One region of the Frateuria sp. GZRe14 genome, then DNA from elsewhere that is predicted to be linked to it. Evidence: predicted binding sites of a transcription regulator. Region 1 holds the regulator's gene; each other region holds the start of a gene.
What was found. Region 1 encodes FliA, which starts transcription of late flagellar genes. Its sites were predicted from a motif close to TAAAGTTTNNCNNNCNNNGGCCGATAA; they were not measured.
Positions count from the first base shown of each region.

Region 1 (2,265 bases):
ACGCGATCACGGGCGAGCGCGATGCCGCGCCGGCCGCACCGCACCGGCCGCACCAGGCGGCCAACGCAGGCGCACCGCGCCGCCGCTGCCGCGCGATCGCGGTCGCCGGCGGCAAGGGCGGCGTCGGCAAGACCACCGTGGCGGTCAACCTCGGGATGAGCCTGGCGATGGCCGGGCGCGAGGTGATGCTGCTGGATGCCGACATGGGCCTGGCCAATGTCGACGTACTGCTCGGCCTGGCGCCCTCGCGCCACCTGGGCCACCTGCTGGACGGCACGGCCACGCTGGAGGAGCTGCTGCTTGACGCCCCGCACGGGCTCAAGGTCATCCCCGGCGGGTCCGGTGCGCGGCGCCTGGCGCAGCTGGGCAACGGCGAGCATGCCGCGGTGATCCGCGCGTTCGACGAGCTGCCCCGTCCGCCGGACTACCTGCTGGTCGATACCGCCGCGGGCCTGTCGGACAACGTGGCGATGTTCGCCGCGGCGGCCGATGACGTCGTGCTGGTGGTCTGCGACGAGCCGGCCTCGCTCACCGACGCCTACGCACTGATCAAGGTCCTCTCCCGCGACTTTGGCGTGCGCCGCTTCCGCTTCGTCGCCAACATGGTGCGCAACCTGGGCGAGGCCCGCGCGCTGCACCAGAAGCTGGCCAAGGTCAGCGACCGCTTCCTGGACGTGGTGCTGGATTTCTTCGGGTTCGTGCCGCAGGACGAGCGGCTCAAGCAGGCCATCCGGCGCCAGAACGCGGTGGTGGACATGTGGCCGGCGGCGCGTTCGTCGCAGGCATTCAAGCAATTGGCAGGTGCGGTCGATAACTGGGAGGAACCCGCGCGCGCGGGCCTGGACCGCATCGCATTCTTCGGTGGCCAGGCCGTGACGGCGTCGGGGTGGTGAGATGAGCGTGGCATCGGAATATCTCCAGCTGCAAAAACAGAGTGCAGATGAGTTGGTGCGCCAGCACGCGCCACTGGTGCGTCGTATTGCCTATCACCTGATGGGCCGCCTTCCCCCCAGCGTGGACGTGGGCGACCTGATCCAGTCCGGCATGATCGGCCTGCTCGAGGCCGCGCGGCACTACGCCACCGACCGCGCCGCCAGCTTCGAGACCTACGCCGGCATCCGCATCCGCGGCGCCATGCTCGACGAGCTGCGCAAGACCGACTGGACCCCCCGCTCGGTGCACCGCAAGGTGCGCGAAGTGGCCGAGGTGGTGCGCCAGATCGAGATCGAGACCGGCGCCGACGCCGAGGATGCCGAAGTCATCAAGCGCCTCGGCGTGAGCGCGGAGGACTACCACCAGATTCTCGCCGACGCCGCCAGCGCGCGCCTGCTCAGCCTCACCGCGCCGGACGACGGCGACGGCGCGCCAGCCTTCGACGTGGTCGACCAGGGCACCCTGGGGCCGGCCGAGAGCATCGAGCAGGACGGCCTGCGCCAGGCGTTGATCGACGGCATCTCCGGCCTGCCCGAGCGCGAGCAGCTGGTCATGTCGCTGTACTACGAGCAGGAATTGAACCTGAAGGAAATCGGCGCCGTGCTCGGCGTGACCGAGTCGCGCGTGTGCCAGATCCACGGCCAGGCGATCGTGCGGCTGCGTGCGCGCATGGGCGACTGGCGCGACGACGTGCAGGGGGAGTCGGAAACCGGCGCCCGCAAAGGCAAGGGCCGCCGCGCTTCATCCGATCGTTCCGTTTCCCGCTGACCCCTCCGACTTCCGATCCGAATCCCGATTTCCTACCAGAGGAACCAATGGACAAGAACATGAAAATCCTCGTGGTGGACGACTTCTCCACCATGCGGCGCATCGTCAGGAACCTGCTGGTGGAGCTGGGTTTCACCAACACGCTGATCCAGGAAGCCGACGACGGCAACAACGCGCTGACCATGCTGAAAAGCCAGCCGTTCGACATGGTCGTGACCGACTGGAACATGCCCAACATGACCGGCATCGACCTGTTGCGCGCGATCCGCGCCGAACCCTCGCTCAAGGGCCTGCCGGTGCTGATGGTTACCGCCGAGAACAACCGCGACCAGATCATCGCTGCGGCCCAGGCGGGCGTGAACGGCTACATCGTCAAGCCGTTCAACGCGGTCACGCTGAAGGAGAAGCTCACCAAGATCTTCGAGCGCCTGGCCGCCGCGGGAGCCAGCGCATGAGCGCCGTGCTTTCCACCTTCGACGAAACCGCGCTGCCGCAAGAGCTGCAGGACCTGCTCAACAGCGAAGATGGCGCGGCCTTCGAGCACGCGCTCGATGCGCTGGTGCG
Region 1 is NZ_JBHZGJ010000001.1:989,226-991,490, forward strand. Features, by position in the region: gene ACFWZ1_RS04415 (MinD/ParA family protein) at 1-893, shown strand, start outside; gene ACFWZ1_RS04420 (RNA polymerase sigma factor FliA) at 895-1,701, shown strand; gene ACFWZ1_RS04425 (chemotaxis response regulator CheY) at 1,749-2,156, shown strand; gene ACFWZ1_RS04430 (protein phosphatase CheZ) at 2,153-2,265, shown strand, end outside.

Region 2 (2,265 bases), 290 kb from region 1:
GCCTCGGTGGGCCTGCTGCTCACCCGCGGCCTCAACTACGGCCTGGATTTCACCGGCGGCATCTCGGTCGAGGTCAAGTACGACCGCACGATCGACATCGGCGATGTGCGCACGGCGCTGGATGAGGCCGGCATCGAAAACCCGGTCGTGCAGAGCCTGGGTGGTTCGCGCCAGGTGCTGATCCGTCTGCAGCCCAAGGCTGACGGCAAGGACGGCGCGGCGGGCCCTGGCGAGAGCGCCTCGGCGCGTGCGGACAAGGTCGCCGCCAGCGTGATGGCCGCGCTCAAGAAGGAGCGCCCCGACGCGGTGGAAAGCAGCCACAGCTTCGTCAGCCCGCAGGTCGGCGACGAGCTCAAGAGCGACGGCTCGATCGCGGCGATCTTCGTGATCATCGGCATCGGCGTGTACCTGTGGATCCGCTTCGAGCGCCGCTTCGCGATCGCCGCGCTACTGACCGAAGTGCACGACACGCTGGTGACCCTAGGCGTGATCTCGCTGGTGCAGCGCGAGTTCGACCTGACCGTGCTGGCCTCGGTGCTGGCGGTGATCGGCTACTCGATCAACGACAAGGTGGTGGTGTTCGACCGCATTCGCGAGCTGTTCCGGCTCTCGCGCAAGGCCGAACCGGAGGAGATCCTCAACCGGTCGATCAACACCACGCTGTCGCGAACCATCATCACCTCGTTGTTCACCGGCATCACGATGGCCGCGCTTTACTTCATCGGCGGTCCCCAGGTGCACGGCTTCGCCATCACCATGCTGATCGGCATCGTGGTCGGTACGCTGTCCTCGATCTTCGTGGCCAGCCCGATCCTGCTGTGGCTGGGCGTGTCCAAGAAGGACCTGATGCCGCAGACCAAGGACAACCCGGAGCTTGCCCGGCGGCCTTGAATTGCCCGCATCCCGCGAATAAAGCCCGGCCAGCGCCGGGCTTTTTGTTGGTTTGTCGCGAGGTTGGCCTCCAAAACGCCATCCGGGCAACTTCCCTGCCGGCGCGGGGGAAGGCGCCCGAGGGCGGATGGCAGGCTCCTCCTGGGGCACGCGGCAACGGTGATCCCATCCGCACCTTCGCCCGTTCAATTTTTCCCTCGGTCGACCGATAACCCGGAGTGATTGGAAGGCGTCGCGCGCCCGGAGTGGGAAATGCTGGTTCTGGTTGGAACGTTGGTCGTCATCGGCTGCGTGCTCGGCGGCTATGTCATGTCGCATGGACAGCTGCTGGCGCTGTGGCAACCCTACGAGCTGCTGATCATCTTCGGGGGCGCGATCGGCGCTTTCCTGACGGCCAATTCCAGCAAGGTCGTCAAGGCGGCTCTGAGCGAGGCGGCGGCCCTGGTGAAGGGTCCCAACTACAAGAAGCAGGACTACGTCGACCTGCTGGCGTTGCTGTATGACATCTTCGGCGTCATGCGCAAGGAAGGCGTGCTCGGGATGGAGTCGCACATCGAGGACCCGCAGTCGAGCGCGGTGTTCTCGGCCTACCCGCGGCTGCTTCGCGAGCACCACCTGGTCGAGTTCATCACCGACTGCCTGCGCCTGATCGTGGGCGGCAGCATGGAGCCGCACGAGCTGGAAGCCTTGCTGGACGCCGAGGTCGAGAACCACCATCACGAGGCGGAGGCGCCGGCGCAGGCAGTGGCCAAGATGGCGGACGCGTTGCCGGGCTTTGGCATCGTCGCGGCGGTGCTGGGTATCGTCACCACCATGTCCAACCTGGGCGGGGACACCTCGCGTATCGGCGAACACATTGCCGGCGCGCTGGTCGGTACCTTCCTGGGCATCCTGCTCTGCTACGGCTTCATCGGGCCGGTCGCGGCGGCGATGGAAAGCCGCGTGCGCGAGGACGGCAAGGCTTTCGAGTGCGTCAAGGTGGCGCTGATGGCCAATCTGCGCGGCTACAACCCGAAAGTATCGGTGGAGTTCGCGCGCAAGGCGCTGTCGGCGCACTCGCGCCCCAATTTCCAGGATCTCGAGGACCACCTCAAGGGCGCCCGCGCCGGAGCCGGCGCATGAGCGAAGGAGGCGGCCCGCCCATCATCATCAAACGGGTGAGGAAACAGGCGCACGGCCACCATGGTGGCGCCTGGAAGGTGGCCTACGCCGACTTCGTCACGGCGATGATGGCGTTCTTCCTGGTGATGTGGATCCTGGGCGCCGGCACGCGCGAGCAGAAGGCGGCGATCTCCGAATACTTCCGCAATCCCAGCATGACGCCGGGCAACGCCACCGTTGCGCCGCCAGGGCGCATGGGCCCCGGCGGCGCCA
Region 2 is NZ_JBHZGJ010000001.1:1,276,042-1,278,306, forward strand. Features, by position in the region: gene secF (protein translocase subunit SecF) at 1-891, shown strand, start outside; gene motA (flagellar motor stator protein MotA) at 1,144-2,013, shown strand; gene motB (flagellar motor protein MotB) at 2,010-2,265, shown strand, end outside.
Region 2: a site for FliA is predicted at 1,077-1,103, ahead of motA (flagellar motor stator protein MotA). Genes of this name have one in related genera too.

Region 3 (2,265 bases), 810 kb from region 1:
CTGATTGGCGAGGTCACGCGGGAGCAGCCGGGCGAGCTCGGCCCCTGGTTCGGCCCGCTGGATGCGGTGTTCGATTTCCCGCTTGCCAGCCGCCTCGTCGCCAGCGCGCGGGACGAGCGCTCCGGAGCGTTGGCCGCCCTGCTCCAGCGCGTGGCGGCCGCCATCCCGGCCGGGAAGGATGCCCCGTTCCTGTCGAACCATGACCAGGAGCGGGTGATGAGCCAGCTCGCCGGCAACGCACAGCACATGCGCATGGCCGCCGCGATGCTGCTCACCCTGCCCGGCGAACCCTTCGTCTACTACGGCGAGGAGCTTGGCATGCGCGGCACCAAGCCCGACCCCGACCTGCGCGAACCGATGCGCTGGCATCGTGACCCGCGCGCTGCCGGCGAGAGCCGCTGGAAGCGCTTCAGTGCCGGCGATGGCCCCGGCGTATCGGTCGAGGCCCAGCAGGACGATGCGCATTCCCTACTCGCCCGCTACCGCATGCTGATCGGCTGGCGCCAGGAGGTGCCTGCGCTCCGCGAGGGCGTCCTGAGCGTCCCGGCCGTGTCCAATCCCCACCTCGCGACCTGGGAACTCGCTCACGCCGGCACTGACGTGCTGGTCGTACACAACCTTTCCCGTGAACCGCAGACACTGAAACTGGCCGGCACGCTCGCGCGATTCAGCCGGGTGCGCCTGGCCAGCATGCCGGACGCTCGCATCGACTCCGGACAATTGCGATTGCCGGCCTACGCATCAGTGGTGCTGCAGTGAGGCGCCGTGTCCGCCCGCGCCGGCCGACGTCCACGGAGTGTGAAATCACCCGGCACCGCAGTACGGATGAGTCCGTTTTTACGCCCGCCGCCCGCACGTCCGGATCGTGCACCGCACCATCGGAAAACCGCGCCATGTCACAGATGAATACGTATGCAACCGGGTGTCGCGACGTGCGTAAAGGCCCCTACTATGGGCCCGGCCCCGGTCGCCTGCACGCGCTTTTCACAAAGCTCAAGCGCGCGTCGATGGGGCCGATCACGTTGTTTGTTGTCGGAGTATTGCTGGTGTCCCCTTCTTCCGCTGCTGCATCGTTTTCCCAGGCCCGGGCGCACGCTGCGCTGGCCAGGCCCGCTTCCATCGCGCCCGCCGCGCCGGGCTTCGATATTCCGCTCGGTGCCGACACAGTTCGCGTCGAACTGACCGCCCCCGGCACGCTGCACGTGCAGATGCGCAAGGCCGGCCACGCGGCGACGCCGACGATCGTCATCGATCCCGCGCTGCACGCTTCGGCCCGGCCCAGCGCGGACATCTCCCAGGATGCCGCTGGCGCGCGGCTGCAGTCGGCCCAACTGGAAGCAGTGTGGGACAAGGAACACGGCGAGCTGCGCATCGGCGTGCCGGGCCAGGCGCCCCTGCTGCGCCAGTTCGCCCTGCCCTCGCTGGGCCACGGACGCCTGAGCCTGATCCACGCCAAGGGCGAGCCGATGTACGGCATCGGCGGCTTCGATGCCACCGAGGCTGCCACCGCAGGCCTGCTGCGTGATGGCTACCGCCCGGTCACCGCCGGCGAGCAGGGCCATGCCGGCGCGCCGTTCGTGTGGACCACCGCCGGCTATGGCGTGCTGATCGACGGCGTCGGCGGGCAGATCGCGCTGGGCGACACCCGCATCGACGCGCGCATGTTCGATGGCGGGCTGGACTACTACGTTTTCGTCGGCGGGCCGCACGCGATCTTCGGCGCACTGGCGCAGGTCAGCGGCCGCAGCCCGTTGTTCCCGAAATGGGCGATGGGCTTCACCAACAGCCAGTGGGGCATCGACCAGAAGGAACTGCTCGACATCGTCGAGGGCTACCGCGAACGCCACATCCCGCTGGACAACTTCACCCTCGACTTCGACTGGAAGGCCTGGGGCGAGGACAACTACGGCGAGTTCCGCTGGAACGAGCACAAGTTCCCCGACGGCGACAGCGGCAAGCTCAAGACGCTGCTCGACGCCCAGGGCGTTCACCTGACCGGCATCATGAAGCCGCGCATTCATGTGGACACCGTAGAGGGCCGCGAAGCCAGCGAGCACGGCTACTGGCTGGCACAGAGCGACCCGGCGCCGGACTACTTCTCGCACCAGACCGTGCGCGAGATCGATTTCGCCGACCCTGCCGCGCGTGCCTGGTTCTTCAACAAGGCGCTCAAGCATTCGTTCGAGACCGGCATGGTCGGCTGGTGGAACGACGAGGCCGATGACGTCGCCGTCGACCTGCAGCACATGGACATGCAACGCGCGC
Region 3 is NZ_JBHZGJ010000001.1:1,802,100-1,804,364, reverse strand. Features, by position in the region: gene ACFWZ1_RS08330 (alpha-amylase family glycosyl hydrolase) at 1-759, shown strand, start outside; gene ACFWZ1_RS08325 (glycoside hydrolase family 31 protein) at 1,047-2,265, shown strand, end outside.
Region 3: a site for FliA is predicted at 994-1,020, ahead of ACFWZ1_RS08325 (glycoside hydrolase family 31 protein). Genes of this name have one in related genera too.